Regions from separate parts of the Paenibacillus sp. FSL R5-0887 genome, predicted to be linked through region 2. Evidence: riboswitches for the same ligand, from Rfam matches in the RefSeq annotation. Region 2 holds a riboswitch; each other region holds the start of a gene.
What was found. A riboswitch is a leader RNA that binds a small molecule or an ion and turns the genes downstream of it on or off. The one in region 2 is predicted to bind cyclic di-GMP.
Positions count from the first base shown of each region.

Region 1: it holds a riboswitch for cyclic di-GMP, as region 2 does, so the genes downstream of both, MKY14_RS25515 (anti-repressor SinI family protein) here and MKY14_RS11935 (thiamine pyrophosphate-binding protein) in region 2, are expected to answer to the same signal.
Region 3: it holds a riboswitch for cyclic di-GMP, as region 2 does, so the genes downstream of both, MKY14_RS24205 (transglutaminase-like domain-containing protein) here and MKY14_RS11935 (thiamine pyrophosphate-binding protein) in region 2, are expected to answer to the same signal.

Region 1 is NZ_JBBOCE010000002.1:1,711,405-1,722,285, forward strand. Features, by position in the region: gene MKY14_RS25460 (heavy metal translocating P-type ATPase) at 1-1,034, opposite strand, end outside; gene MKY14_RS25465 (copper ion binding protein) at 1,148-1,348, opposite strand; gene MKY14_RS25470 (metal-sensitive transcriptional regulator) at 1,402-1,749, opposite strand; gene MKY14_RS25475 (MDR family MFS transporter) at 2,016-3,536, shown strand; gene MKY14_RS25480 (PadR family transcriptional regulator) at 3,542-4,108, shown strand; gene MKY14_RS25485 (hypothetical protein) at 4,199-4,414, shown strand; gene MKY14_RS25490 (aldo/keto reductase) at 4,467-5,444, shown strand; gene MKY14_RS25495 (hypothetical protein) at 5,824-6,999, shown strand; gene sipW (signal peptidase I SipW) at 7,001-7,591, shown strand; gene MKY14_RS25505 (TasA family protein) at 7,682-8,290, shown strand; gene MKY14_RS25510 (helix-turn-helix domain-containing protein) at 8,460-8,789, shown strand; gene MKY14_RS25515 (anti-repressor SinI family protein) at 8,897-9,052, opposite strand; cyclic di-GMP riboswitch class I at 9,080-9,164, opposite strand; gene MKY14_RS25520 (2-oxoglutarate dehydrogenase E1 component) at 9,635-10,881, shown strand, end outside.
Region 2 is NZ_JBBOCE010000001.1:2,629,861-2,640,741, reverse strand. Features, by position in the region: gene MKY14_RS11965 (ATP-binding protein) at 1-761, shown strand, start outside; gene glpK (glycerol kinase GlpK) at 880-2,373, shown strand; gene MKY14_RS11955 (DNA-binding protein) at 2,394-2,603, shown strand; gene MKY14_RS11950 (ketoacyl-ACP synthase III) at 2,680-3,672, opposite strand; gene MKY14_RS11945 (hypothetical protein) at 3,727-4,077, opposite strand; gene MKY14_RS11940 (carboxymuconolactone decarboxylase family protein) at 4,283-4,651, opposite strand; gene MKY14_RS11935 (thiamine pyrophosphate-binding protein) at 4,662-6,302, opposite strand; cyclic di-GMP riboswitch class I at 6,458-6,554, opposite strand; gene MKY14_RS11930 (methyl-accepting chemotaxis protein) at 6,729-7,979, opposite strand; gene MKY14_RS11925 (helix-turn-helix transcriptional regulator) at 8,101-9,057, opposite strand; gene MKY14_RS11920 (SDR family NAD(P)-dependent oxidoreductase) at 9,212-10,045, shown strand; gene serA (phosphoglycerate dehydrogenase) at 10,421-10,881, opposite strand, start outside.
Region 3 is NZ_JBBOCE010000002.1:1,414,309-1,425,189, reverse strand. Features, by position in the region: gene MKY14_RS24230 (glycosyltransferase 87 family protein) at 1-1,236, shown strand, start outside; gene MKY14_RS24225 (phospholipid carrier-dependent glycosyltransferase) at 1,226-3,004, shown strand; gene MKY14_RS24220 (glycosyltransferase family 2 protein) at 3,102-4,082, shown strand; gene MKY14_RS24215 (GtrA family protein) at 4,069-4,476, shown strand; gene MKY14_RS24210 (class D sortase) at 4,579-5,238, shown strand; cyclic di-GMP riboswitch class I at 5,358-5,440, shown strand; cyclic di-GMP riboswitch class I at 5,515-5,595, shown strand; gene MKY14_RS24205 (transglutaminase-like domain-containing protein) at 5,609-6,418, shown strand; rRNA gene MKY14_RS24200 (16S ribosomal RNA) at 6,785-8,342, shown strand; rRNA gene MKY14_RS24195 (23S ribosomal RNA) at 8,605-10,881, shown strand, end outside.

The DNA of each region.
Region 1 (10,881 bases), on a different contig from region 2:
CCATCCACAGGTACCTTTGTTCCGGGCTTCACCAATACAATATCACCAGGAATAACTTCATCTGTCGGGATATTCATTTCTTGCCCATCCCGAATTACGAGGGCGGTTTTTGCCTGAAGACCCATTAAGCTTTTGATTGCGTCAGAGGAACGGCCTTTCGCCAGCGCCTCAAACCATTTACCGACAAGGATAAGTGTAATGAGTACAGCACTCGTCTCATAATACATTTCTACAGTATGATTCATTCCCTTCATACTTAAGGAATCAATAGTCAGATAAAGACTGTAGAAATAAGCTGCCGACGTCCCTAATACGACCAACACATCCATATTGGCACTCCGGTTACGAAGGGCTTTATAAGCACCGACGTAGAACTGCCAACCGATGATAAATTGCACAGGGGTAGCCAGCACAAGCTGGAACCAAGGATTCATAAATATATCCGGTGTTGGAATCCAGCCGGTGAAGGAGAAATGACCCGCCATCGCCCATAACAGTGGGAACGAAAGAATTGCAGAAATGATCCATTTCCACTTTTTATGCTGAATTTCTTTTCCACGACGATCCACATGATCCTTGCGGTCTTCTTTAAGAGAAGCTTTATAGCCGATACTGCTTACCTTCTCCATGATCTCCCTTGGACTGATATTACCGGGTGTATATTCTACATGTGCTGTTTCCAGCGCTAAATTCACATTAACTGCTGCTATACCCGGTGTACGGCTCAACACTTTTTCAATCCGTGAGGAACAAGCAGCACAGGTCATCCCCGATATATCAAAATCCGCAGATTCTTTAATAGTGTCATAACCAAGAGAACGGATTTTATCTTCAATTTGTGGCAACCCTGATACTGTCGGATCAAATCCAACAGTAGCCTGTTCCAAGGCTAGATTCACATTCGCACGAGATACGCCGTCCATCCGGGACAAACCCTTCTCAATTCGGGTTGCACAAGCGGAACAGGTCATGCCTGTAATCTGTACAGTTGCCTGCTGTTCGGTTGGTGAAGCTGTTGTTTTGGTTTTATCCATGATTTCCACGCCTCCACATACCCCTATAGGGTATGATAATTTCTAAAAGAAAAGGCATTGGAGCTTTGGGTAGCTTCCCCATATCACTCCAAGCCTTATTACTGTGCTTCAAATTAAACTACGTCATACCCTTGATCTACAATTGCTTCTTTAATCGCACCAAGGCTTACTTTGTTCTCATCATACTCGACAGAAACTTTCTTAGCAGCAAGATCAACTTTAGCTGTGGCTCCAAGATTGCCTACGGCTTTCTCTACAGAGTTAACACAGTGACCACAAGACATTCCTTCAACGTTTAATGTAGCGTTTGACATTAATATAACCTCCAATAAATGTTGTGAAGCTATGCTCTAGAAGCATTAGCTTATTATTTCATTAATTTGTTAACCGTAATTAGGAGCTCGTCGATAACCTCATGTTCGCCAGCTTCGATTCGCTCAACAATGCAACTTTTCATATGTCCTTCTAACAGCATCTTACCGACACCATTTAACGCTGCCTGTACCGCTGCGAGCTGGTTGAGCACATCATCACAATAGGTATCCCGTTCAATCATACCCTTTACCCCGCGGATCTGGCCTTCAATCCGGTTGAGGCGCGTATTCAAGTTATTCTTGAATTCTGCCGAATGATGACTTTTTCGTTCTCCTGATGATGAAGAATGACAATTTATGTCGCAGGATTCTGCAGCTTGCTCTTTCTTGGCAGTAGACATAAGAATCAGCCTCCTTGGTTATAATATAATATACCCCCGTAGGGTATGTCAAGAGGCATTCCTAATTCATCCACAGATGATCTCCACGGATAGTTTGTCCCTATATTACCGCCGTATTCTTCTACGGTTGGCTATACATCTCTATTTTTTAAAAAAAACTATTGCCTCCCTATTCAAATTTGAATATAATAAATTTTGCTTCTAATTATGAACATTTTTCGAACAGAACTATCACTATCACTATTAAGAAAAAGGAGCTGCGAAGCATGCATACTAAAGAAAGTAATCTTAAACTCGTAGTGGTTGGCCTGCTGCTTGGTATTCTTATGTCCGCAATGGACAATACCATTGTAGCTTCAGCTATGGGAACGATAGTCTCAGATCTTGGCGGTCTGGATAAAATCGTATGGGTCACCTCCGCTTACATGGTAATGGTAATGGCCGGAACCCCTATCTTCGGCAAGCTCTCTGATATGTATGGACGTAAACGTTTCTTCATTTTCGGATTGATTGTATTCCTGATTGGCTCGGCTTTGTGCGGTACTGCCACCAGTATCACACAGCTCAGTATTTACCGTGCCATTCAAGGGATCGGCGGCGGTGCACTAATGCCAATCGCCTTCACCATCGTTTTCGACATTTACCCGCCTGAAAAAAGAGGAAAATTGACCGGTCTCTTTGGAGCCGTCTTCGGAATCTCCAGTGTACTTGGACCTTTACTCGGTGCCTATATTACCGACTATGTTGGTTGGCAGTGGGTATTCTACATTAACCTGCCGCTAGGAATTATTGCCCTGTTCCTGATTGCAACTTCTTATAAGGAGTCGATCTCCCACGCTAAACAGCGCATTGACTGGGGTGGAGCCTTCACTCTGGTTGGCGCGATTATCTGCCTAATGTTCGCTCTGGAACTTGGTGGTAATCAATATGCTTGGGATTCCAGTGCCATCCTTGGCTTATTCGTAGGTTTTGCTGTTCTCTTGCTGGCGTTTATCCTTATTGAGAGAGTAGCTGCTGAACCTGTGATCTCGTTCGCTATGTTCCGCAAACGGTTGTTTGCAACAAGCAGTGTGACCAGCCTATTTTATGGCTCTGCTTTTATCGTAGCTACTATTTACATTCCTATCTTTGTGCAGGGTGTATTTGGCGGCTCAGCTACGAACTCAGGGCTGATCCTTATGCCGATGATGATCGGTACGGTCGTTGGCAGTCAGACCGGGGGGCTGCTTACAACAAAAACCAGCTTCCGCAACATTATGATCCTATCCGCAGTCTGCTTTGTCGCAGGGGTCTACAGCCTAAGCACTTTATCACCAGATACCTCCCGCCTCATGCTTAATGTATTTATGGCTCTGACTGGGTTCGGCGTAGGCTTTTCCTTCTCCGTGCTGAGTATGGCAGCTATCCATAATTTCGATATGCGCCAACGGGGGTCGGCAACATCGACCAGTACCTTCATGCGCTCCCTTGGAATGACGCTGGGAATTACGATCTTCGGGATTATTCAGCGGAATAGCTTTACTAACAGTCTAAGCGATGCTTTTGGCGGTAGTGAACAGTCAGCAGCTTTCGGAGATCCACGCGCTGCGTTAACACCTGAAGCAAGAGCGAAGATCCCTGCTGAAATATTAGAGAAAATATCAAGTGCGTTATCCACCTCTATTGCACAAACCTTTATGTGGGCCTTGATTCCTGCAGTGCTCGGTCTAGTCTTTGTACTGCTCATGCCAAAAGACCGTCTTACCATTCCTGCTAAAGCTGTTCAGGCGTCCGAGGGCAAAAGGTAACCATTATGTCCATGAAATTAGCCATTCTAGGTTTACTGCTGGAGCGGAACATGCATCCCTATGAAATCACATTAGTGATGAAGGAACGTTCCATGGACCGGATCACGAAGCTGCAGATGGGATCACTCTATTATGCTGTGGATAAGCTTGCACAAGATGGTTATATAGAAGCTTTAGAGGTCATCCGCAGCAGTGATCGGCCGGACAAAACAATCTATGCCATAACGGAGCAAGGTAAAGCTTTATTCGAACAGCTTATCCTGCAACAGATTAAGAAAAACGAACCCTTCTATCATCCGATGTATATGGCCCTAGCAATGTCCCGTCATATCGATCAGAGCAAGGTCGAGAGGCTGCTCGAGGAACGCCTCCGGGAAACAGAACATCAGGTTAATCTGGCTTATCAGGTATACGAGGAGCATATCTCCATCGTGCCTCGTTCTGCCCTGCATCTAATGTACGGTACATATGAGCACACCCTGACTGAGCTGAAATGGCTGCAGCGCCTATACGATGATGTTGTAGCGCGCAAGCTAAAAGACATAGGGACACCGTTGAATTTAGAGGCCTAATGGCCTCTTTTTTCTGTTTAAGGGAGGCAAAATACGTTTATTAACGAGCACAATAGCCATTAAATCTCAAAGAAAGGCGAGGCGGTAAAAATGACTCAAGAAAAACATCAGCTGAATAGTGACAAACGGGATCACCCGGAACAATATCCAACAGAAAAAGAAAGTCTATTCGATCTTCATGAAAGTGAGCAGAATGTAGACCCGATTCCGATGGAAGATTTGACGCTGGAAAAGCACGAAGAAAAGAATAAAGAAGAGACCAAACACCGCTCTTCCAGCGACAAAAAATACCATACGGGCTTCTGAGAGTGTACAATATCTACAAGTACGCAATCATAATTTCCAAGGAGGAATCACATTGTTGAAAGCGTTACCTTTAAACAAGCGCGGGATTCCCGCAAGCCGCATTGCTTTAGGCTGCATGGGGCTAGGCGGTGACTGGGACCATGAGCCGATTACTGCGGAGAATGTTAAACAGGGACATGAAGCGGTTGATGCCGCCCTTTCCATCGGCATCAACATGTTTGATCATGCAGATATCTATACTCGTGGGAAGGCGGAGAAGGTATTCGGTCAGATTTTTAAGGATCGTCCAAGACTACGTGAAGAAATCATAATTCAATCTAAATGTGGAATTAAGCTAATGGAGCCTGGAGACAGCACTAATACGTTTGATTTCTCTGGCCAACATATTCTGAACAGTGTAGATGGAATATTGTCACGACTTGGGACCGAATACATTGATATTCTTCTACTGCATAGACCTGATCCCTTAATGGATCCCGAGGAAGTAGCCTCCGCATTACATCAACTGAAGGCCGCTGGTAAGGTTCGTCATTTCGGGGTTTCCAATATGAGCGCCGCTCAGATCAAGCTGCTGCAGACTTATTGCGATGAACCTTTTATCGTAAACCAGCTGCATATGAGCTTGGCTAAGATCAGCTGGGTGGATGCTGGAATCAGTGTAAATCGTGAACCCTGGAAGGATATTATCTTCCCTGAGGGAACCCTTGAACATTGTCGAATGGAGAACATTCAGCTTCAAGCTTGGGGGCCACTCGCCCAAGGTCTATTTAGCGGGCGTTCATTAGAGGATCAACCGGAGAATATCGTCCAAACAGCAGCTATGGTCCAACAGCTCGCAGATGAAAAAGGAACAACACCCGAAGCCATTGTACTGGCTTGGCTAATGACACATCCAGCTGCCATTCAGCCTGTTATTGGAACTGTGAATCCGAAGCGTATTACTGCCTGTGCCGATGCGGACAAGCTGGAGCTTAGCCGTAAAGAATGGTATGACCTGTATGTTAGTTCACGCGGTTCAAAACTTCCGTAACATATACATTTATATTCTCAACTTCATTACTCCGCTTATGCCCGGCTCGCGTTACTACTGCGAGCCGGGTATTTTTTTGCGAATCACTCTAACTTATCGTTCTTTATTGCGAATATATTTAGTAATCGAGCGATATATGGAGTTATTTAGAGATAAATTATCATTTTCGTTCTTTATAGAGTACAAATGCGCGTTATTGGCAGTTTTCTTTTTGATTTATTCCATGTATGATTCATTACAGAAGTTGTTCTTAATAAAGAACGATAATAACGAACCAAAGAAACAGACATTGAGGGGAGGTATTCCTCTGAGACCCAGATCAGCAAGGAGAAGACCTAGAAGAAACAGGAAAATCGGATTACGTATACTGCAATCAGGAATGGCTGTCTCCGTCTTATTTCTATATACCTCGCAGCAAGTTGGTGGTACCTATGGAGGCTTTGGAGCCGCTACGCAAACCACTAGCACGATTAGCTTTTGCGAAGTATTTCCGAATTCGATCAAGGCACTGCTTACAGAGTTCAAAGAGCATGTTAATCGAGCGCTCACTTTAAAAGAATCACTACAGCCCTTTTCCTCATCAGCTAACTACTCGGACGTTTCGGGAATAGAAGGGATGTCGCTGGAAGAGCTTGATGTCGCTGCAGAAGAGATTTCTTCGCAAATAGCGGCGCTTCAATCCCAAATAGATAGCGTTAACGAGCAACTGGCGGCTAACAGCCAAATTTGGAATCAAATCCACAATGAGCTAAGTGCAGCAGCAGCCTTACTCTTCCAGATAGGAGGATATATGACTTCTCTAGATTCCAACTGTCTAGAAATCAAGGACGAGCAATTTTTCAGAGATTTACAAAGCAGCCTAAATCAAAGCGGTGTGATCTCGGAATCCTTGAATGCTTCCTTAAATGGAGTTATTAGTTACCTAACCTCCATACACGATGTCGGTCTTCCATTCGCTTCGGTAGTTACCAGTGATGTTTATGGACAACTTGAATTACGCGAAGGAGAGTTCCCACAGCCACTGCCATTCCTGATTACCTTCACTCAACCAGACGGCGTGATCTCTAGCGACCTCACCTCATCTTATGAAGCTCTAAATACCGAATTGACTAACCATAAAGAATCGGCAACCTCAGGTATCACTACCCTTCAAGATAAACTCCAATTGATCAGTCAGACTCGCGAGCAAAAACTAGAAGAGCTTGAAAAAGCTCGGCTAGAAGAAGAGCAAGCAAAGAAAGAAGAAGAAGCGAAAAAAGAAGAAGAACGTTTGGCTGAGGAGAAAAAGCAACAAGAAGCCGAGGATAAAGCGAAAGCTGAGGCAACCCCTCCAACATCAGGCGAAACTGCTCCGGAAGCCCCAAATAAAGAACAACCTGAAGCCCCAGCCACTGATCCGGTAAAGCCGGAAATTGACGAAGAGCTCACAATTCCAAAAGATGTCCCTCAGCAAGAGGCTCCACAAGAGACGCCAAAGGCGGAAGACAGTACGACTACCCCGCCGGTAGCAACCCAAGCTCCTTCGGACCCTCAACCTGAGAAAGGTGGAGAATAAGATGCGAATTAAAAAAATTATCAATAATACCCTATCGAGCTTAATGCTTGTGATCTTTATTCTGCTGGTGGCAGCCGTAGTGTTATCCAAGGCCTCCGGCGGTGAACCTGCTTTCTTCGGATATGAGATCAAAACCGTACTCTCAGGATCGATGGAACCAGGAATTCAGACAGGCTCAATTGTCGCATTAAAACCCGGAGGGGATATGAATCGTTTCAAACCAGGCGATGTCATCACCTTTAGGAATGAAGATAATCTGCTCATTACTCACCGAATTGTAGAAGCGACCGTCAATAACGCTACTGGTGAAGCTGTTTATCGCACTAAAGGCGATAACAACGACGCGCCCGACATGAACCCTACCAGTTCTGTGAATGTTGTAGCTCAGTATACCGGGGTCACTGTACCCTATGTCGGTTACGCTATGAATTTCGCGGTTTCCAAAGCTGGAAGTGTAGTCCTCATGATCGTGCCTGGCTTGATGCTTCTGCTCTATGCTCTGTATACCTCTTGGAAGGCTGTAGCTGCATTAGAAAAGAAAAATGCTGCCCTACTGCCAGCCTCACCGCCCCCAACAGAAACACAGCCCTAAGTTGATTGTCCACTTCCGCTTACGAACCGGAAGATACAATATATAAATTTTATAAAAAATTCAAACACAAATTTGAGGAGGAATTTTATTATGGGTATCAAGAAAACATTGGGTCTTGGCGTAGCATCTGCAGCACTGGGTTTATCATTAATCGGCGGAGGAACCTTCGCATACTTTAGCGACACTGCGCAAAGCACAGCTACATTCGCAGCGGGCACGCTCGATCTGAACTCCGACCCTTCTGTCATCGTTAATATTCCTAACCTGAAACCAGGTGATACTGTAACTAAATCCTTCAAATTGAAAAACGATGGTTCGCTCGATATCGGATCTATTATTCTGAATACATCGACTCAAATCACGGATGCTAAAGGAGATAACTACCTGGATTTAGCCGAGTTCATTAAAGTTAAATTCCTTAGAAATAATGATAAAGGAGTACCTATCGTCTCTCCTGAAAATGTAGTTTATGAGACTACACTTGCTGCTTTAAAAAGTCAGCATCCGGATCTCGTAAAAAATACAGGTTGGGATCAACTCTTTACCGAAGCATCCGGTATTAAAGCCGGTACCAACGACAGCTTCTCCGTCCAATTCGAATTTGTGGAAAATAACCAAGATCAAAATATTTTCCAAGGCGATAGCTTAACACTGACTTGGGATTTCGTAGCTAAACAAGGTGCGAAAAAAGACTACTAAGATCAATAAAGTAATTTAATAAAATACTCGAAGAGCAGCAGATCCTGAATCCGGCCACGGATAAGCAGATTGCTGCTCTTCTCTTTACAATAAACTTTGTCCGATTTATTGATATTTGCTATACTAATAACAAAAATTACGGAGGGGCGTCAGCATAGTGCCACAGAATATGGGCCAACGTATCCAGCAGCTCCGCCTAGACAAGGGTTTCTCCCTATCTGAGCTTGCGGACAGAGCAGATGTGGCTAAGTCGTATCTTAGCAACGTGGAGAGAAACATCCAATCCAATCCATCCATCCAGTTTATCGAAAAAATCGCTGACGCGCTTCAGGTATCCATTCATGCCCTACTCTATGGAGAACCCAATGATGCAGAGGAATCACATTTAGATTCGGAATGGTTCCGATTGGTGCAGGAAGCTATGGACTCAGGCATTAGCAAACGCGAATTCAAAGAATTTCTGGACTATCAGAAATGGAAGCTCGATCAAAAGGATTAATACTTCCTACTAATCTGGTACGATCCTCTCTTCTACTAAATCATATCGAAAAAGGACACAGCGAAGAACCGCTGTGCCCTTTTTCGATATGTAACCCCTCTAATGTATTACTGCACGATCTGCACAGTTTTCTCATGAAAGAACTGGCGGATTTCATCTGCCTTAATGCCAGCCTTCTTAGCTGCTAATAATAAATGTACCCACTCTTGATCCAGATCAATAAACTGCTGTTCTCTGTTGCTACCCTGGTTGGACTTTTCCAAAAAATCTCCCCCTAAGATTTTACGTCCCCAGGCAATCCGGCTGTCATAGTATCTCTACCTTAGACCCGCGACTTTGTGCCCCTGCCTTTCGGCAAGTTTACCTTTTACTGGACCCTTTTCACGAAAGGATCTACTTAAAAAACTATAAAATTACTATCTGCAATAACATTATACAAAAAGAAAGCGGAAAAGTGTGTCGATTCCTGGTTACTTTCTATTTTAAAAACGAAAAATAAAAGATTTTTTTTCAAAGATCTTGTCCGATTATCACGATACTCGTCCGTTACATAAAATAAATTGTACTAGCAAAATAAATATTTACTGACCTAATAGTTAAAAATAAGGATAATAGAATCATTTTAATAGGCCTTTAGAATGGGTAATGAGAAGAAACACCCTTCTTTTCATTAGAACAAGCTAACCCATACCATTTTGCGAACGTATTGGACGAAAGAATGAATTGATTACAGTGGCCGAAAGTAGCACAATAAGATGAGAAATGAAACCGCAATCATCACAGCTCCAGTAAGCGTTGACACAAAATGTCACGTATGGAGTTCATCCGTTAAGGAGGATGTATTCATGGCAGCCAAAGAGCCCTATAACGAATCCATTTGGAGTAAGTATTACGGACCCAATTTAGGCTACATTCAAGAAAGATATGAACAGTTTGTGAAAGATCCCTCCACCGTAGAAAATAATTATCGCGAGCTTTTTACAAATTCGGGACCTCCTCCCCTAACTCCGGATAGCGAACCGGCTCCTCAGCCGCGCATCTCGGGAGACACCGAATGGCTTAGAAAAGCAGTAAGAGCTTCCAAGCTAATCGCCAATATTCGTATATATGGCCATATGGCCGCTGAAATTGATCCGCTGGTACGCGATCAGAATCCCATGGCAAAATATCTTGAGCTTGAAACCTATGGGCTGACCCGCGAAGACCTGATCGCACTGCCTGCCACGCTTATATGGGAAAATGCGCCGAATGATGTGCATACCGGATGGGATGCCGTGCAACGTATGCGTCAGGCATACACCAAGACTATCGCCTATGAATTCGGGCATGTGCATGAAGAAAAAGAACTGCAATGGCTAAATAGACAGGCAGAATCCACCAGCTCACCAGCACCCCTAAATAATACAGAACGCAAAGAGCTCCTGAACCGCCTGATTCAGGTAGAGCAATTTGAAACCTTCCTCCACAAGACTTTTGTAGGTCAGAAGCGTTTCAGTCTTGAAGGCAATGATGCTCTTGTGCCGATGTTAGATGAAATCGTACGTGCTGCTGCACATGACGGTGCGGAGCATATTTTGATGGGCATGGCGCATCGCGGCCGCCTCAACGTTCTTGCACATATTTTGGGCAAACCTTATGATATCATATTTTCAGAGTTTCATCATTCTCCGAACAAGGAGCTTTTCCCTTCCGAAGGCTCCACAGGCATTAACTATGGTTGGACAGGTGATGTGAAATACCATCTCGGTGCAGACCGTGCTGTCCGTGAAGGAGAAACCGTACGCACAAGAATAACACTAGCGAATAACCCAAGTCACTTGGAATTCGTCAATCCTGTCGTGGAAGGTTTCACTCGTGCCGCACAAGAAGATCGGAGCACTGCAGGACTGCCGAAGATTGATACCAGTAAAGCTATGGCGGTGCTGATGCATGGCGATGCTGCTTTTCCAGGTGAAGGAATTGTTGCAGAAACGCTTAATATCGGCAAACTTCAAGGTTATCAAAATGGTGGGACGATCCATATCATTGTTAATAACCGAATTGGTTTTACGACTGAAAGTGAAGATTCCCGTTCTACGCATTATGCGAGTGA
Region 2 (10,881 bases):
GTATCCGGGGAGTAGTTGCTGTACTGCGGGATGTGACGGAAGAGGTGCGTCTGGAAAAGATGCGCAGAGACTTCGTAGCTAATGTCTCCCATGAAATCCGCACACCATTGTCGATGATGCAAGGGTACAGTGAGGCTTTATTGGACGGGATGGCTTCATCCCCTGAAGAAAGCAGTGAGCTGATCCAGGTCATTCATGACGAATCACTGCGTATGGGGCGTCTGGTTAAGGATTTGCTTGATCTTGCCCGAATGGAAGCCGGACATACGGATATGATGAAAGCTCAGGTGGACATGAACGAACTGCTGGAACGAGTCTACCGTAAATTTTCTGTACGTGCGAAAGAGCGCGATATCCATCTTCACTTACAGCAAGAGAGTGATATTGCTGTTCTGAAGGCGGCGGATGAGGATAAGCTGGAACAAGTCTTAACCAATTTACTCGATAATGCTTTTCGCCACACACAGGGTGGCAAAAAAATCACGGTTCATACAGGAACTTGTGTATTAGAAGGCCGTCGTTATCTTGAGATTAAAATTCAGGATGAAGGGGTTGGAATTCCACCAGAGGATCTGCCGTATATATTTGACCGCTTCTACAAAGCTGATAAGGCGCGTGTACGGGGAGAATCAGGTGGAACGGGACTTGGGCTTGCGATTGTTAAAAATATTGTAGAGTCGCATCACGGGACCATCTCAGCTTCAAGCAAACTAGGCGAAAGTACAACCTTTACGCTAAGACTTCCTGTCGAAAAACAGTAATTCCAAACACAATGTGTGATAGCGCCTCTGACAGCAGAGGTGCTTTTTGTTGAAACAAACACATTAATCTTGTTCATCGTGGAACATATCTTGTAGGTTTTGCTTGGGAGGGCATAGAATGATTTTATCTTTAGACCAAGGTACTACCAGCTCACGAGCCATATTGTTCGATACGGAGGCTAAATGGGTCTCACAAGGTCAATATGAAGTTAAACAATCCTTCCCCCATCCAGGCTGGGTAGAGCATGACCCTGAGCAAATCTGGGCGTCACAGCTCGCAGCGGCAAGAGATGCGATTGCGCGGGGTGGCATAGCAGTTGAGGAGATCTCTGCCATCGGAATAACCAATCAGAGAGAAACAGCTTTAATCTGGGATAAAATAACGGGCAAACCGATATACCCTGCGATTGTGTGGCAGGACAGGCGTACTGCAGAGCAATGTGAAGAACTTAAAAGTAAAGGGCTGGAGCAAGTTATTGCGAGCAAGACGGGCCTTGTTGTAGATGCTTATTTCTCAGCTACCAAAATCTCCTGGATACTGGATCATGTGGATGGCGCCCGAGAGCGGGCGAATCGAGGGGAACTTCTAGCGGGGACGATCGACAGCTGGTTAATTTGGAGACTTACTTGCGGAGCCGTACATGTCACGGATGTTACCAATGCCTCACGTACGATGCTGTTTAATCTTCATGAACGGTGCTGGGATGAAGAGCTAATGGAAGAGCTTCGTATTCCGCGTGCCATCCTGCCAGAAGTAAGAATGTCTGGCGGCGAATTTGGAGTAGCAGACAAACAGTGGTTCGGGGCAGACATTCCAATTCGCTCTGTACTTGGAGATCAACAGGCCGCATTGTTTGGACATACTTGTCTAGAACCCGGCAGTGCCAAAAACACCTATGGTACAGGCTGTTTTATTCTAATGAACACAGGCACAGAAGCTGTAGCCTCCAGTCATGGCTTGTTGACCACTGTAGCTTGGGGTATGGGAGATGAACTCTATTATGCCCTAGAGGGCAGTGTGTTCGTGGCCGGAGCGGCTGTTCAGTGGCTGCAGGAGGGTCTTGGTCTTATAGAGGAGCCAGCAGGCTCAGAAGATAAAGCACGGGAAGTAGAGGACAGTGAAGGGGTTATCGTTGTGCCTGCGTTTACCGGACTCGGGGCACCCTATTGGGATATGTATGCCCGTGGAGCCATATTTGGCCTTACTAGAGGCACTACCTCAGGACATCTGGTACGAGCTACATTGGAGTCCTTAGCCTTTCAATCTAGAGATGTAATAGGAGCTATGGAAAAAGACGCAGGCATGCCATTGACCGGCCTTCGTGTGGATGGCGGAGCTGTGCGTAACGATTTGCTGATGCAATTCCAGTCTGATATCCTGGGCAGTGAGGTTACTAGAACAACCTATGCGGAGACAACAGCTTTGGGTGCGGCGCTTCTGGCCGGGTTAACGTCCGGAGTCTGGACACGTGCTCAGCTAGAGAGCTTCAACAAGGCTGAGAGGGTCTTCTCGCCTGAGATGGGTATAACTGAGCGGGAAGGTCGTTACAACGCCTGGAAGGACGCTGTAGCGCGTACCATGGGTTGGGAGAAGCATGAAGGATATCAGTGATAAAGGAGCTGTATATATCTATGGTTAACGGAACCGAATCTGATCTGCCGGGCGGACTATCTAAGCCGGCGCTTCGAGCCCTGCATGGGGCTGGATATGTTCAGCTTCAACAATTCAGCAAGCTTACAGAAGCAGAGCTTCTGCAGCTACATGGATTGGGGCCAAAGGCGATCGTCCTATTACGGAGTGCTCTCGCGGAAAAGGGGCTCACCTTTGCAAGTAAGTCCTGATGTTGCGTTCATATTTATATTAAAAAACGGCAAGCTTAGGTGAATCCCTAGCTTGCCGCTTTTTGTTATACAGCTCCTAATATTCAATAACAAATGCTACATTTTGCCAACCGGCGCCCACTGTCCAGAACAGGACTTTATCACCACGTTCGATCTTTCCAGTAGTTACAGCTTTATGTAGAGCAATAAATGGGCTGCTGGTAGAGGTATATCCGAATTCATCCCCTATGTATACCGCTACATTGCGATCAATGCCGACTTTCTCACACATCTCTAAGATATTAGGCAATGAAAACTGTGAGAAGCAGGCTGCTTTAATGGCTTCAGGCGCGATATTGTTGTTAGACAGTAGAGTACGAATAGACTCAGAAGCAGCATCTATGCAAATGGAATTATCAAAAGGAATAAACTTCACATTAAACTCTCCAGCCGCTACACCTTGTTTACCCAGTTTAGCCAGGCCTGCGCACGGGAACTTGGAATTATCGCAAACACAAGGATCCGTTTGGTAGATAGAGTCAATGAAACCGACCACATCCTCAGCTTGTTCAAGAATGACTGCCGCCGCTGCATCACCGAAGTTAGCGTAATAGACTGGATCATTCTTATCGGCATGAGGGGTTACATAATCGGAGCCGATGACCAACGCTCGTTTAATCCTAGGATTCGCTTGCATCTGACGGCTAACCTGTTCCACAGAAGCCGTCATACCCGCACAATTAGCATTACTGTCAATGCAGATCGTATGGGATGCGCCTTTGATCAAACGGTGAATCATTAATGAGTTGGTAGGAAAGATATACTCAGGAGTTTGACTTGCATAGGCAATAAGGTCGATATCGGCACCTGTGAGACCACTTTTCTCCAGAACATTCCTGGCAGCCTCAAAAGCCATCGTAAGGGAATTCTCATCCGCATCCTTAATACTATACCGTGTAATACGACCTAATGCGGATAATAGACCTCGAATATCAATGCCTTTTTCGTCAAAATGCTTAATGAAAAAGTCGTTACCAACTATATTGCTGGGATGATAGATATCAATGCCTTTAATACGAATTCCGGTCATAATACGCCTCCAGGAAAGCAGTAAAATGTGGCCTACATATTAAGATTAAAAGATCTAGACTGTAACCGCAGAAATGATCTCGATGTTATCGAGTCCAGCTTTACGGCCAAGACGGGAAAGCTGCATTTTGAGGATCGGGTTATTTTCAAGCGTTAGATTTACTTTTACAAATCCATCATTCTTAAACATTACAAAGCAGCTTTCTAAAAGAGGTACAACATCTGGTGCAGTTACATTTAGCTTTCTGCAGTCGATTTTTAGTTCATAGTCAGCTGGAGTAATTGGATTGATAGTTTGTTGATAAGCTTGAATAGATTTTAGACCATCTTCTTCAGAAAATGTTCCATCTAACTCAATGTTAATAACCTTGTTTGTAGTGTCTGTCTTCAAAACGAAACTTCCCATGCCTAAATCTCTCCCATAGATTGAATTTGTCCAAAACAGTTCGACTGCAATATCCAGCCATGTATATCCATTTAGCTGTTTTATAAAAGTCAAAATTCGACACTATACAGCAAGTAATGGGATATTCCGACTCTATTATAGGCATATTTTTCAAGTGTATGCAATAATAAAGTCGAATTTTGTATATTGTTGTCGAACTGTTGAGTTATTGGATTTCTTCTATGGTTGCAAGCAGGATATTAAAAGCTGTGATGATTCTAGGTGCCCCTATAACGGGTACTAAGTGTAATAGAATACCTTTAAGCTGTTCTACGGTAACTCCAACACGAAGGGCCATGACATAATGAACGCCCAACTGTTCGAATTGACCCATTGAAATTAAAGATGAAATGACAGCGATTTCCTTCCAGTCAGGGGCTATAGTATTACGTTGAAAAATATCGCCATAGGCATTCCCCATAATAAATTCAGCCAAGTCAGGGAAGTGGTCTTTAATTGGAGCTAGTGCTTTTGCGCCATAGTCTCCTGATAGATTCGTGAAGTGGTTGAGACCACTGTTGATATTTTCCTTCATGGTTAGCCTCCTAGTTTAGGTTCAAAGTACGGTGTGCAGTCGGAGGGACTTCATCACGGTCTGTTAGTAGTTCAATAACGGCAACATGGTTTAGAGCTACCGCATCTTTAATTGCAGCTGTGAATTCATCCGCAGTCTCACATTTGTAGCCTTTAGCACCTAGAGATTCAGCGAATTTTACGGCGTCCATTGGTACTTCATATAGAGTTCCATCGATACGACCTGTGGTTTTCTCCATACCCTTAAGAGCCATATCTAGTTGCTTATTATTGACCACGATAAAGATGACAGGGATATCTTTGCAGACAGCGGTGTTAATCTCAGCGCCGAGCATCATGAAACAACCATCACCTGTAATGCAGAGGACAGTTTCTTCAGGAGCTGCAACCTTTGCACCAATAGCCATGCCGATCGAATTACCCATGCAAGCAAAATACGCATCAAAAACAAAGCTGCCCGGTTTCTTAACCTTGTACCATTTTGCAGCGTGGAATCCATGACTTCCATCATCAACGAAAATTGAATTATTATAAGGGATCAAATCACTTAAAGTGCTCATTACCGAAGCAAGGGAAAGATTCTTGAGGGTTGGAAGCTCTTCTGAATAATCCGCATCGGCCAAAGCCTCACGTTTGGTGATTGTGCTTGGGTCAATATGATTTAGGCAGTGCACCAAATTATCGCGCAGGTCCCCAGTGACCGGTATCGTTTTGGACAATAGTATTTTTCCGACAAAGGTTGGATCAATATCAAATTGAATTAAAGTTGCTGGATGATTCTCCCGTTTAAGATTACAGATGGTCATATCACTTAAACGTGATCCAAGCACTATAAATAAATCGCTTTTATTCAATAAATCGTCCCCGTGGGTCGAACCGCCAACGCCAATAGGACCATGATAGAGTGGGTGATCCCAGACTATAGCCCCTTTTCCACCAGGAGATGTTACTACAGGAATATTAAAAGTTTCTGCGAGTTGAACAAGCTCTTTATGTGCTCCGGAGCGGTTAATTCCTTTACCCGCAATAATCAAAGGATTCTTAGCAGCTTGAATAGCATCGATGACTCTATCGATATTAGCTTGACTAATTAGAGACTCTCTTTCTGGGATTACTATATTGCATTCTTCCAATACTTCAGTTTGTACATCAAAAGGAATACAAAGATGAACAGGACCCCGTTTGGTCAGGGCCACAGAAATCGCATGATTAAAAATAGTACCAAAGTGATCCCCACGTTCAACCAATTTACTGAACAAGGTGGCAGGTCTGAACATATCAGCTAAATCAGCCAGAAAAGAGGTGGAGTCCTGACATTGAGGAATTCCAAGCTCTGTAATGGATTGGTGGCCGGTAATAAATAGGACAGGTAGGTTGTTAGCTTTCGCATGTGCTGCTGCTGTAAGCAGGTTAGTTCCCCCAGGACCCGAAGTACCAAATGCTACGCCTAGGTTACCCGTTTTCAGCGCATACCCTGCTGCTTCGAATCCGGAGCTTGCTTCATGTCTGCCGGGAATAAATTCAATACCGTAATCCACCATCTTTAGAACTATTGGACAAATGGATTTGCCAATGATCCCAAAAGAATGGGTGACTCCAAGGTTACGTAGTGCTTCCGCCATGTAATCTGCGACTGTCTTCAAAAGAAACACCTCACAAGTTTTTTGATATATATTAGTTATTAATCTACCGGATAGATACGATAGATCAATATACTCAAAAAGTAAAAACCTGTGCTCTATAGTAAGCACAGGTTGGTGGCATAAGGCGCCGCTAAGACTGAACAATAGTTCAGCCGTCCTGGTTCCTCTGCAACCTGGCAATCATGGCCTCAAACGAAAAAATGAGGCTGTAGATCCATGGTTTTGCGTCATCCTCTTTCGAGGATTTTGCCAATATTAATTTATAGTTGATAAGAATAATTTTCCTTTACAATATATTCCTCATTAATTTTTGTCAACATAATCCGCTAAAAAAACTCGAAATTTGACGAAAGTCTTGTCCAAGAGATGAAGTTTTGCCTCGCGAAAAAAACTGCCACCTAAGACTCAGCTTAGGTGGCAGTTGATAGTTTTGAACTAGAATTTAAAGATATGAATGGTTTTTTGCAGATTAAATACGGCCTGGGTCATTTTTTCCGTTTCTTCTGCAACAGACTGCAGGGCATTAATCTGTTCATTCATAGCCGCCGATACCTCTTCCGTGCCAGCAGCAGTTTCTTCGGTGATTGCTGAGATATTCTCAATTGCACTGGAAATTTTCAAGGCACTTTCTAGCATAAGATCACTCTCCGCAGAGAATGAAGAGATTTGCTCGGTAATGTACTGCACGCTTTGTACAATTTGTGCGAAAATATGGGCAGATTGAGTGATCATTTCATTCTGAACCTGCACAACCTCTTCATTGATGGCAATATTATCGATGGCTTGTTTAATATCTGACTCAATGCTGCGGACCAAGCCGAATACTTCTTTTGTGGATGCCGTAGATTCTTCAGCAAGCTTGCGGACCTCTTGAGCTACAACGGCAAAACCCCGACCATGCTCTCCGGCACGAGCAGCTTCGATGGAGGCATTCAGTGACAGCAGGTTGGTCTGCTCAGCGATCTCTGTGATGGTCTTGGTGATCATCGTAATCCCGCGGGCATTTTGTGAGAGAGCTTCAATAGTATCAGCCACTTTTTGTGTAGCCTCTATGTTTTTACGCATGCCTTCAGCCTGTGTATCTACGGATTGGCGCCCTTGCTCAACAAGTTCTAAGGTATGTATTGAACGTCTGTTCATTTCTTTGGTGGAGTTCGTATAATTGGATACTTTGGTCTCAATGTCTTTAATGGATTCTGTCATATCAGCGATATCCGTAGATATTTCATTTGCACCAAGAGCGAGCTCAGTAGAAGAAGAGGCTACTTGTGCCATGACAATTTTCAGCTTCTGGTTCTTATCTTCGATTCCGCGGCTTGCATCCATAACTTGACGGGTGATCTGCGATGCATCGGTCAGAATCTTCTTGAGCTTATCAATCATTGTGTTAAAGGAGCGGCTTACGTCACCCATTGAGCCATTTTCGTCCGCTCTGCTAGTGAAATCGCCCTTCGAAATACTGTGAGATACATTAGCAATATCATCAAAAGATGATGTAAGCGTTCTCTCCACGAAGCGAGCAACAGGTAAAGTCAGACCTGCAAGAACAACTACTAGTATAATTCCTACGAGAAATTGACCTAGAATCATTAACGTAACTAAGACAGGAATAGCAAACAGTGCGGCAACGAGGTAACATCCGGCAACAATTCTTTGTTTTAACGGAAGTTTGTGCATCCAGCTCATTGGTAAAATGTCCCCCTTATTAAATTTTATGTAATGGTGTTATTATAGGGGATTTATAGGTCATTGGTCTATAGAGAAGTGTCATAAATCTTCTTTAAGTAGTAGATATTTAGAATTCATGTCAAAATTCCTCATATATTGTGGAAATTGTTTTAATAGCAGACTTTACCATTCCTACTAGTTCGATAGGAGCTAAAACAATAACTGAAGGAGAGAAAGAGAGTACGATACGACAGGCAGATTCTATAGCATTAAACTCGGCCTCCACGTTCATCCACCCAGTATTAGCAGAGGGTTCTACTAAAGTTATAGTTACATATCTTTCACGTTGTAATTCTTTAAGAATAGACTCATTCACCTTTAAGTTCACTACATATTTTGGCAGTGCTGCTTTAAAAGCTAAAGTCGATTGTTCCCAGTAGCTTTTTAAATCAAAAGCCTCAGGTCTGACAAATGATTCATAAGTTGCGTCAGCTTGTATTAATCTCGACACGCGAAAAGTCCGCATTTCACCCTCGGTTCGTGCCACTACATACCAAACTCCACGTTTTGCGACTAACCCGAGAGGTTCAATGAAACGCTCCTTCATCTCGTCATTCCGTGGGTAAGTGATCTTTACTTTACGGTCTTCCCAAACAGCTTCCTGCAGGACAGATAGGAACGGATATGTCTCGTCGGAAGGGTGCCAGCTGGCACCATCTATATGAATGCGCTGGCTCAGGTAACTGGCTGGATTATTCGGCCTGGATGGGGAAGCAGCCTCCAGCTTAAGCACGGCAGAAGAGAAGTCGTTTTGTATACCCAGATCTTTTAAGATTGAGGAGTCTGCGGACAGCAGCAGAGTAGCAATTTCTGAGGGCTTCATACCCGTTAAGGAGGTCCGGTATCCTTCTGTGAGCATCCAACCCCCTTCGCGTCCCCGTTCGGCAAGAATCGGTATTCCCGCTGTACATAAGGCTTCCATATCTCTAAACACAGTTCGTTCAGACACTTCTAAGGTCTGGGCTAGCTCACGGGACGTCATCTTTCCACGATTTTGCAGCAAAAGTAAGATGGATAACAAACGATCGGCTCTCATTAAGGGAACATTCCTCCTCCTAATAAATGTTAGTTAGTTCTTAATTAATTATTATATATGTCAGTTGATGTCATATTAAAGAATTATACTTATATAAGGTAAGGATTAAATACAGAACATTTAGAGAAAAACAAGTGTAGAAAGGATTGAGAACATGACTTTAAAAGGAAAAGTAGCATTGGTCACCGGAGGCAGCAGAGGTGCTGGTAGAGGAATTGCATTGGAGCTGGCAAGGAAAGGTGCATTCGTTTATATTACGGGCAGAACGACAGAGGCTTCTGGCATAGAGCATAGCAAGCGGAGCATTGATAACGTACTTAGGGAAATAAAAGCGGAGGGAGGGTCCGGCAGCGCCATACGATGTGATCATACAAAAGATCAGGAGACAGAGGCGGTCATTCGCCAGATTGCTTCAGAGCAAGGAAAGCTTGATATTTTAGTCAATAATGTATGGGGCGGCAACGATTTACCTATTGAGCAGAAGTCTTTCTGGGAGCTTCCTACAGCGCATTGGGACAATATGTTTAATGCGGGTGTGAGGGCACAGTTGATAACAAATTATTATGCAATACCATTAATGCGTGAGGCAAAAGCTGGCGGTCTAATCATCCACACAACCTTTTGGGATCATTACAAATATCTTGGAAACTTCTATTATGATCTTTCTAAAAACTCACTTGTCCGCATGGCCTACGGGTTATCGAATGAGCTTAAAGAGGACAACATTGCAGTTATTCCGCTTACTCCGGGCTGGATGAGGACAGAGGCGGTGTTGGAGAGCATGAACACGGATGAGGAGCATTGGCATGAGGTTGAAGAATTGCAGATGACTGAATCCACAACCTATATCGGTAGAGCAGCCGCTGCTCTAGCAGCCGATCCTAAGGTCATGTCTATGACCGGACAACCGCAGCAGGTTGCTAAGCTGGCTGAAAAGTATGGATTTACAGACATCGATGGTCGGACTGTTCCCGCATTCTTAGTCTAAACAGCAAACTTGATCTGTTTGATCCCATATGTGCGTGTGAAGCAGTATAGGACACAGCTGATCTATAATGCAGTATTTTCGTATATTTAGAACGCTATCGGTCCCCATAGACGCTATTGATAGGGCAAAACACCTGATTTAGCTTTCTTCTTGAGGAATAGTGGCACTAGAGTCCGAAACCCTGCTTCAAAGGCGAAATTATTGCATATAGGGTCATCTGGGTCCGTAACCTCAAGGGTGTCCGTAAGCCTCCACGAGGGAACTCGATTCGATATTGTAAATGAAGCCGAAACGGGTCAACGATCAACAACAAAAGCAGCGAAACTCCTATAAGAGGAGAATCGCTGCTCTGTTGTTTGATTTCTATCGTATTGCTTACAGAAGAATGATTTCTTCGGCAGTGTTGATTTCTGGTAGACCAGCAAGCTTCACAAGCACATGAGTAGGTACAGCTTTATCAACGGTCAGCAGCATGATTGCTTCGCCACCAACGATTTTACGTCCCACTTGCATGGAGGCGATATTGACATCATTTTCGCCCAGCAATGTGCCCACAAGTCCGATAATCCCTGGTTTGTCGTTATGGGATACTACAATTTGATGTCCTTCAGGAGCGATATCAACCGGGAACTTGTTCACTTGAACAATTCTTTCTCCATAACCTTGCAGCAATGTTCCGGCTACGAGACGTTCTTGGTCGTGATCTGTTTTAAGGGTCACGGTAATCAGATTAGTGAAGCCTTTAGTTTTGGACGCTTTAGTTATTACTACATTAACGTCGCGTGTTTTTGCCAAGTGCATGGAGTTAACGATGTTAACATCCTCAGCGAAGTGGC
Region 3 (10,881 bases), on a different contig from region 2:
CAAGGATATCAGAATGATATGAATACCTTTATTTCTTGGGGACAGCGTATGGTGGATTTAGGTCCAGGCAAATTTTATGAAGAAGGTTATTTTGCCGATTATCCTCCTGGCTATTTGTACATATTGTACGTGCTTAGCGCCATTCGTGGCGTTTTAGGATTCACTCAGGGCTCAGCTGGAGAGAATTTGCTCTTCAAGCTCCCTGCGATCCTTTCTGATTTGGTGCTCGGCTACTTCATTTATCAAATGTCACGCAAAAAACTCGGCACAGGAATAGCTTTCGGCTTAATGTTGTTGTTTCTGTTTAATCCAGCGGTACTTATTAATTCAGCGGCTTGGGGACAAGCAGATTCATTCTTTTTGATCTTCCTGCTGCTCAGTATCCATGGCGCTGCGAACAAAAAGTTTGTTCGCTCCGCAATTTTGTTTGCTTTAGCGACGCTAATTAAACCGCAAGCGTTGATATTCACGCCGGTATTATTGTTTGCTTTTTATCATCACCGCGCTTGGAAGCAGCTTGGATTCGGAGCTTTGTATGGATTAGGGATCTTCGGATTGCTTGCGGCACCGTTTTTCTGGAATAACGGAGGTCTGGTAGGGATTATTGATCTTTACAAGAGTACGTTATCTTCCTATCCGTATTCTTCAGTGAATGCATTTAATCTGTATGCACTGACTGATCCGATGTGGTCATCCCTTGATCTAACCTGGCTTGGCATTCCATACCGTGTATGGGGCTTCATATTTATTTTAGTGGCTGTAGCTGTTGCGGCATTTTATTCCTTTAAAAAGGATCGCTTGGACCTGACCAAATCCTATTTTATCGGGATGGTGCTTATAGTAGTGGTCTTTGTGCTTGGCACCAAAATGCATGAACGTTATATGTTCCCTGCTCTTATTCTTTGTTTGTTTACTTATATAGAAAGTCGGGACCGCCGCTTTTTATCGCTATTTCTCGGATTCAGCTTAACGCAATACATCAATGTGGCGTACACCTTATCCCACCTGAATGCAGATGTTAGCCCGGGTGCAGACGGAATCGTATTAGTGACTGCTATAGCTAATCTAGCATTACTGCTTTATATGCTGAATATCGGATACGATGTGTATGTCCGCAAGGGAATAAAACCTCTTCCAGCACCAATTACACCGGAAGAACAATATGAAGAAGATTTGAGAGTTGTCGGGCAAATTAAACCGCATCAGAAGGGAGGGCGATTTAACGATGAAGTTTAAGCGTATAGATTGGATATGCATAATAGCTATTACGGCCGTTTACGCAGCGCTTGCTTTATATAATCTTGGCTCTACTAAATCTCCAGAGACCTTATGGGAGCCTGCTGCCAGTGGTGAAAGCTTCTATGTAGATTTGGGGCAGAGTAAACCATTGGAACGGGTCAATATCTTTGGAGGCGTGGGCACGGGGAAGTTCAAGCTGGAATTCAGCGACAATCCTGAGGTCTGGAGCAGTCCGATGGATGTCAGTGAGGATGTCGGGAATGTCTTCATCTGGAAAAGCCAACCCCTGAACGTTACTGCGAGATATGTGAAGTTTACAGTTACCTCTCCAGGGTTCACTTTGAACGAAATGGCCTTTTATGAGCAGGGGGGAGAAAGAATCCCCCTTCCTATTGCCGGTGTGACACCGGATGCTAACGCAGTACCTAAAAGAGGAGCAGCGGCCAATCTTTTTGACGAGCAGTCGCTCATTCCGAAATATTCTAACTTTATGAATAGCACTTATTTTGACGAGATCTATCATGCGCGAACAGCTTATGAATATACACACGGGATAGTGCCTTACGAGAATACGCATCCACCGCTTGGCAAGCTTTTGATTGCCATAGGTATGGAGCTGTTCGGAGTCAATCCATTCGGCTGGCGTATTATCGGAACCTTGTTCGGAGTTGCCATGTTACCTCTTATATATGTAATGGCGCTGCGTTTGTTTAAGAAAAGCAAATACGCCGCCCTCGCGGCAGGATTGTTTGCACTGGATTTCATGCATTTCACACAGACAAGAATCTCCACGATTGACGTATACGGAGTATTCTTCATTATGTTGATGTTCTATTTTATGCAGCGGTATTACACAATGAATTTCTACAAGCAGCCTTTAAGAAAAACATTAATTCCGTTATTCTGGTCTGGCTTATTCTTCGGAATCGGCGTAGCTTCGAAATGGATTGTGCTCTATGGAGGAGCAGGGCTGGCCATTATGCTGGCTATCTCCCTTTTTGAACGCTACAGAGAATACCAAGCCTCCGGACGCCTGCTGGCAGAGGGGAAGATTAAAGACAAGGAATTGCTGGGCACCTGTCGTGAAGCAGTAGATTCTTTTTGGAAAAAGACTATTATTACGTTGGCTAGTTGTATCGGGTTCTTTGTAATTATTCCAGTAATTATTTATAGCTTATCTTTTGTGCCGGGGTTATCTGCATCAGCAGAGGGCTTCACTATAAAAGGTTTGATTGATTCCCAAAAGAATATGTACAACTACCACAGCCAGCTTGTAGCTACACATCCTTTTGCTTCCTCATGGTGGCAATGGCCGTTTATGAAGAGACCGGTCTGGTTCTTTAGCGGCGGTGAAGGTTTGCCGGAAGGTCAGGTCAGCAGTATAGTGACTATGGGGAATCCTCTTATCTGGTGGACGGGTATTTTTGCGATGCTGGCAACGCTGTGGATTACGCTGAAACGTAAAGATAAGAACCTCTACATGATCTGGATCGCCTTCTTCTCGCAATATGTTCCGTGGATGCTTGTCCCAAGAGAAACATTTATTTACCATTATTTTGCTATGGTACCATTTATGATTCTTGGTATTGTATATATAATGAAGTTGCTGGATAGTAAATTCCCTGAGGCCCGTTACGTACAGTATGTCTATGTAGCCGTTGCTTTGCTGCTCTTTATCGCTTTCTACCCGGTACTGTCAGGGATGCAGGTCAGTGGAGATTACGTGAAAGATATGCTGCGTTGGTTCCCTACTTGGGTTTTCTAGGATTTAATAAAAATCTATAAAATAAGTTTATGCATGCAGCGTTATTATGAAGTGTAGATGGATGTAACGCTCCAAAAAGCTTGTAGGAGGAATAAAGGTGAAAGCCAGATATAGTGTGATTGTACCCATGTTCAATGAGGAGCAAGTAATTAGCCATACTTATGAACGTTTGAAAAAAGTAATGGACGAGTGCGGCGATACTTATGAGCTGGTCTTCGTCAATGACGGCAGTCGTGATCGTTCCGCCCAGATGATTCGGGAGATCTGTGAACGAGACGAGCATGTCAAGCTGATTGACTTCTCGCGTAATTTCGGACATCAGGTAGCGATTACAGCTGGCATGGACTATGCCGAAGGTCAAGCGGTTGTTGTTATTGACGCTGATCTTCAGGATCCTCCGGAGGTCATTCTGCAAATGATCGAGAAGTGGAAAGAGGGCTACGACGTTGTATATGCGAAACGCCTGAAGCGCCACGGAGAAACGATGTTCAAAAAGGTCACCGCGAAGCTTTTTTACCGCCTGCTCAGCAGTATGACAAGTGTGGATATTCCTACGGATACAGGCGATTTCCGTCTTATTGACCGTAAGGTATGTGATGTCCTGCGGGGACTTAAAGAAAAGAACCGCTATGTCAGAGGTTTGGTGAGCTGGGTTGGCTTCAAGCAGACTATGGTGGAATATGAACGGGAAGAACGTTTTGCCGGAGAAACCAAATATCCGCTGAAGAAAATGATTCGTTTTGCGTTAGATGGCATCACCTCTTTTTCACATAAGCCGCTTAAGATTGCTACGTATATTGGATTCTTCCTTTCATTCTCTAGCTTTCTCTATTTATTTTTCGTCTTGTTTCAAAAGATATTTTTTACCTCCTGGACGGTTCCGGGCTGGGCTTCCATTGTAGGCGTTAATCTGCTCTTTAACGGTATCGTTCTGATGCTGTTGGGTGTGATTGGGGAGTATATCGGACGGATTTATGACGAGTCTAAAGATAGACCGCTATATATTGTTAGTGAGACTAAAGGCTACCAGAACGAAGAACAACTGGACCGCCGGAAGGACCACAATGATGTCAGATAAGAACTTGCGCGCTGCATTCATACAGTTCCTCAAATTTAATGCCGTAGGTTTGCTCAATACGCTTATTGATTTTGTGATTTTTACATTGTTGAATTCACTAGGGATGGTATACGCATTGGCGCAGGTGATCTCCTATAGTGCAGGCACGGCGAATAGCTTTATTTTGAATAAAAAAGTTACCTTTCGTGATCGCAACCGGGGGAATAAAGAAGGCTTCGACCGCGTGCAGCTGGTCAAGTTTATCGTGCTGAATCTGGTAGTGCTCGGAATATCACTGCTGCTAATGCATCTGTTGACAGACAAACTAGGTATTCAAGTCTTGATCTCGAAGGTGCTGGTTACCTTTATCACGGTGATCATCAATTTCTTTGGAAGTCGTAAATGGGTATTTTAAACATTAATTTCAGGCAGAAGGAGTTGCTATGCTTAAAGGCAAGTAGCTGTTTCTGCTTGATTTGTATATAACCATAGAAACAATATACGGAGGTGAATAACATTGCGTAAATTCTCCTATCTACTCATACTGGCTGGGATACTTATCATGTTATATCCGACAGCTAACGAATGGTACAACGACAGGCAGCAGGAGAAGTTATTAGAAACGGCTGAACTAAGCACTGCCGATAGTACTCCCCAGTCAGATCTGAGGAGCAGGTATGCTGAAGTTACTCAGCTGTTAGCAGAGGAATCGGTTCTGGATGCCCAGGCACAGCCCCAACCCCAAGAGACAGAAAAGCCTGAACCGGAGATTGAAGTCGGTGGCAAAGTAATCGCACTAATTGAAATCGATAAGATTGATTTGAAGCTGCCTGTATTAGAAGGGGCTACAAAAGCTAATATGAAACATGCTGCAGCCCATATGAAAGAAACGGCACCCCTTGGAGAGATCGGGAATGCTGCAATCGCGGCGCATCGGGCTCGAACTACGGGTCGTTTGTTTAACAGATTGAATGAGGTTGTTGTGGGGGATGTTATCACGGTAAAGACTAGTGATCAGGTGTTTAACTATGAGGTATACGATATTTCTGTTGTAGATCCGAGTGATGTCTCCGTTCTTGACGGGAATGACAAGGATAAGATTCTTACTCTGATTACATGTGATCCGCTAGTGAATCCAACGCATCGGCTGATTGTTCATGCCAAATTAACAAAATGAGAATAGTGAATGACAAGAAAACACAAATACCGGGAGATATTTATAAAATAATGGGTAATCTAGTAAATTAGGTCTTGTTCACAACTATAAATATGATAGTATTATACTATGAAAGCTAAACACGATAACGGCAAACCTTCCGAAAGGTAGGGACGCAAAGCTAAAGGGCCTTTTCCCGAAAGGATGGCAGCCAGCTACCGAATGAAGAGGCTTTTTTTGTTTGTTTCAAATGGATTCTATCAATTATATCTAGTAAAGCTAGAACAGATAGAGCTTATACGATAACGGCAAACCTATCGAAAGGTAGGGACGCAAAGCTAAAGGGCCTTCCCGAAAGGATGGCAGCCAGCTACCGAAAGGAGTTTTATCCGTGAAAAAGGTTTATTTTATGCTGGTGGCGTTGTTCGTCCTAATGACTTCAGTTCCGGTAAGTACAGCTCAAGCTGCAAGTGCAGATGCCAGCTGGTTGATTACATCCAAAGTGGCTCAAGGTGTTATTGGTATTAACTATGATATTCCGAAAGATAAAAGAATCAAACTCATGATCACCAAAGATAACAGCAGCTATACATATAACTTGTATGCTTCTGGACAAGCTGAGGACTTCCCTTTGCAACAAGGAAATGGGACTTATAAGGTTTCTGTTCTGGAGAATACAACCGGCAATAAATACAAAGCGTTATATTCCGAAGTAGTAGACGTAACCATGAGTGACTCGAATTCCGTATATTTGGGCTCCGTACAGAATGTGAAATGGAGTTCTTCTGATAAAGCGATTGTCAAAGCTAAACAATTAGTACAAGGCAAAACAACAGACGAAGAGAAAGTTAAAGCGATCTATAACTATGTAGTTGCGAATGTACAATATGATTACTCTCTTGCTAATAGTGTAACTACTGATTATATTCCAAGCATCGATAAGACATTGACTACTAAAAAAGGGATTTGCTATGATTACGCTTCTCTTTTTGCCGCAATGCTGCGGAGTGTAGATGTTCCTGCTAAGTTGGTAATGGGGAATACAAGCTACGTTACGCAATATCATGCCTGGAACGAAGTGTTGCTTAATGGGAAGTGGGTTACCATTGATACTACAGTGGATGCAGGACTTTCAAAGAGTGATAAGAAAACCGATTTAATTAAAGCCTCAAGCAAATATACTGCGGCAAAATACTATTAAGTTCGTCGCTAGAAATATAACCCTATTAAATAAACAACTAGCTTAATTATTAAGCTAGTTGTTTATTTTTATATTAGGGGTTGCTTTTCTATTAATAGTTGGGGTATTATAGGTAAGCGTTGTTAGACAGCGTACAGGCGATATAGACGAGGCTGATAAAAAGCTTCGAAAAATAAAGCTTGCATTTCTGAAAACAACATGATATATTATAAGAGTTGCTGCTGAGACATTAAACGGCGCCAACGAGAACTTGATCTTTGAAAACTGAACAACGAGTGAGTAGGAAATCACGCAAGTGAAATCCAAATTAGAGAATTAATTTTCTCGTCAGATGTTTCAAAATGAGCATATCGCTCTTTTCAATACTAATTGGAGAGTTTGATCCTGGCTCAGGACGAACGCTGGCGGCGTGCCTAATACATGCAAGTCGAGCGGAGTCATTTTGAAAGCTTGCTTTCAAAATGACTTAGCGGCGGACGGGTGAGTAACACGTAGGCAACCTGCCCTTCAGACTGGGATAACTACCGGAAACGGTAGCTAATACCGGATAATTTCTTTTTTCTCCTGAGAGAAGAATGAAAGACGGAGCAATCTGTCACTGAGGGATGGGCCTGCGGCGCATTGGCTAGTTGGTGGGGTAACGGCCCACCAAGGCGACGATGCGTAGCCGACCTGAGAGGGTGAACGGCCACACTGGGACTGAGACACGGCCCAGACTCCTACGGGAGGCAGCAGTAGGGAATCTTCCGCAATGGGCGAAAGCCTGACGGAGCAACGCCGCGTGAGTGATGAAGGTTTTCGGATCGTAAAGCTCTGTTGCCAGGGAAGAACGTCCGGTAGAGTAACTGCTATCGGAGTGACGGTACCTGAGAAGAAAGCCCCGGCTAACTACGTGCCAGCAGCCGCGGTAATACGTAGGGGGCAAGCGTTGTCCGGAATTATTGGGCGTAAAGCGCGCGCAGGCGGCTATTTAAGTCTGGTGTTTAAACCTTGGGCTCAACCTGAGGTCGCACTGGAAACTGGGTGGCTTGAGTACAGAAGAGGAAAGTGGAATTCCACGTGTAGCGGTGAAATGCGTAGATATGTGGAGGAACACCAGTGGCGAAGGCGACTTTCTGGGCTGTAACTGACGCTGAGGCGCGAAAGCGTGGGGAGCAAACAGGATTAGATACCCTGGTAGTCCACGCCGTAAACGATGAGTGCTAGGTGTTAGGGGTTTCGATACCCTTGGTGCCGAAGTTAACACAGTAAGCACTCCGCCTGGGGAGTACGGTCGCAAGACTGAAACTCAAAGGAATTGACGGGGACCCGCACAAGCAGTGGAGTATGTGGTTTAATTCGAAGCAACGCGAAGAACCTTACCAGGTCTTGACATCCCTCTGAATCCACTAGAGATAGTGGCGGCCTTCGGGACAGAGGAGACAGGTGGTGCATGGTTGTCGTCAGCTCGTGTCGTGAGATGTTGGGTTAAGTCCCGCAACGAGCGCAACCCTTAACTTTAGTTGCCAGCAGGTAATGCTGGGCACTCTAGAGTGACTGCCGGTGACAAACCGGAGGAAGGTGGGGATGACGTCAAATCATCATGCCCCTTATGACCTGGGCTACACACGTACTACAATGGCCGGTACAACGGGAAGCGAAGCCGCGAGGTGGAGCCAATCCCATCAAAGCCGGTCTCAGTTCGGATTGCAGGCTGCAACTCGCCTGCATGAAGTCGGAATTGCTAGTAATCGCGGATCAGCATGCCGCGGTGAATACGTTCCCGGGTCTTGTACACACCGCCCGTCACACCACGAGAGTTTACAACACCCGAAGTCGGTGGGGTAACCCGCAAGGGAGCCAGCCGCCGAAGGTGGGGTAGATGATTGGGGTGAAGTCGTAACAAGGTAGCCGTATCGGAAGGTGCGGCTGGATCACCTCCTTTCTATGGAGAATCGTTCTCTGCAATGAGAACATTCAAATCGGAAGCTAAGCTTCCAAAACTCAGGTTTAGGCCTGTTACTCACTCGTTGCTCAGTTTTGAGAGTTTAAGCTCTCAAGTAAGACTTGATCCTTGAAAACTGGATACCGAAACGAATTTGCGTTTTAGAACATCTTTTAGCAACTTGTGTAAACAAGTAAATGTTATTAGTGAGATGATTCCAAAGAGAATGTCATCGTATGATATTTTCCTGCGGAAAAATCAAGGTTAAGCTAATAAGAGCACACGGAGGATGCCTAGGCGCCAGGAGCCGAAGAAGGACGTGGCGAACAACGAAACTGCCTCGGGGAGCTGTAAGCAAGCTTTGATCCGGGGGTGTCCGAATGGGGAAACCCAGCTGTGGTAATTCGCAGTTACTCATTTCTGAATACATAGGAAATGTAGAGGCAGACCAGGGGAACTGAAACATCTAAGTACCCTGAGGAAGAGAAAACAATAGTGATTCCGTCAGTAGCGGCGAGCGAACGCGGAACAGCCTAAACCTAAGAGCTTGCTCTTAGGGGTTGTGGGACGTCTCACATGGAGTTACAAAGGAATATGGTAGGTGAAGAGGTCTGGAAAGGCCCGCGATAGAGGTAAAAGCCCTGTAACCTAAACTGTATTCTCTCCGAGACGGATCCCGAGTAGTGCGGGGCACGTGAAACCCCGTATGAATCCAGCAGGACCATCTGCTAAGGCTAAATACTACCTGGCGACCGATAGTGAAACAGTACCGTGAGGGAAAGGTGAAAAGCACCCCGGAAGGGGAGTGAAATAGAACCTGAAACCGTGTGCTTACAAAAAGTCAGAGCCCTATTAATGGGTGATGGCGTGCCTTTTGTAGAATGAACCGGCGAGTTACGTTTAACATGCAAGGTTAAGCCGAGAAGGTGGAGCCGCAGCGAAAGCGAGTCTGAATAGGGCGAATTAGTATGTGGACGTAGACCCGAAACCGTGTGATCTACCCCTGTCCAGGGTGAAGGTGCGGTAACACGCACTGGAGGCCCGAACCCACGTACGTTGAAAAGTGCGGGGATGAGGTGGGGGTAGCGGAGAAATTCCAATCGAACTCGGAGATAGCTGGTTCTCCCCGAAATAGCTTTAGGGCTAGCCTCGGTATAAGAGTAGTGGAGGTAGAGCACTGATTGGGTGCGGGGTCCGCAAGGATTACCAAGCTCAGTCAAACTCCGAATGCCATATACTTATTGCCGGGAGTCAGACAGTGAGTGCTAAGATCCATTGTCAAAAGGGAAACAGCCCAGACCATCAGCTAAGGTCCCCAAGTGTGTGTTAAGTGGGAAAGGATGTGGAGTTGCACAGACAACCAGGATGTTGGCTTAGAAGCACCACCATTGAAAGAGTGCGTAATAGCTCACTGGTCGAGTGACTCTGCGCCGAAAATGTAACGGGGCTAAACACACCACCGAAGCTATGGCTAGATACGTATGTATCTGGGGTAGGGGAGCGTTGTGTAGGGGTTGAAGGTGTACTGAAAAGAGCGCTGGACACTACACAAGTGAGAATGCCGGTATGAGTAACGAAAAGATCAGTGAGAATCTGATCCGCCGAAAGCCCAAGGTTTCCTGAGGAAGGCTCGTCCGCTCAGGGTAAGTCGGGACCTAAGGCGAGGCCGAAAGGCGTAGTCGAAGGACAACAGTTTGAAATTACTGTACCACCGTAATCCGCTATGAGCGATGGGGTGACGCAGGAGGGTAGTGACGCGGACTGATGGATGTCCGTCTAAGCAGTGAGGCTGATGTGTAGGCAAATCCGCACATCGTTAAGGCTGGGCTGTGATGGGGAGCGAAAATTATAGTAGCGAAGGTCATGATCTCACACTGCCAAGAAAAGCCTCTAGCCAGGAGAAGGTGCCCGTACCGCAAACCGACACAGGTAGGCGAGAAGAGAATTCTAAGGCGCGCGGAAGAACTCTCGTTAAGGAACTCGGCAAAATGACCCCGTAACTTCGGGAGAAGGGGTGCCCCGGTAGTGTGAATAGCACGAGGGGGCCGCAGTGAAAAGGCCCAAGCGACTGTTTAGCAAAAACACAGGTCTGTGCGAAGCCGCAAGGCGAAGTATACGGGCTGACGCCTGCCCGGTGCTGGAAGGTTAAGGGGAGTGGTTAGGGGTAACCCGAAGCTATGAACCGAAGCCCCAGTAAACGGCGGCCGTAACTATAACGGTCCTAAGGTAGCGAAATTCCTTGTCAGGTAAATTCTGACCCGCACGAATGGCGTAACGACTTGGGCGCTGTCTCAACGAGAGATCCGGTGAAATTTTAATACCTGTGAAGATGCAGGTTACCCGCGACAAGACGGAAAGACCCCATGGAGCTTTACTGCGCTTGATATTGAATTTGGGTACGATCTGTACAGGATAGGTGGGAGCCGTAGAAATCGGAGCGCAAGCTTCGGTGGAGGCGCCGTTGGGATACCACCCTGATCGTATCTAGGTTCTAACCTAGTACCCTTACCGGGTACGGGGACCGTGTCAGGCGGGCAGT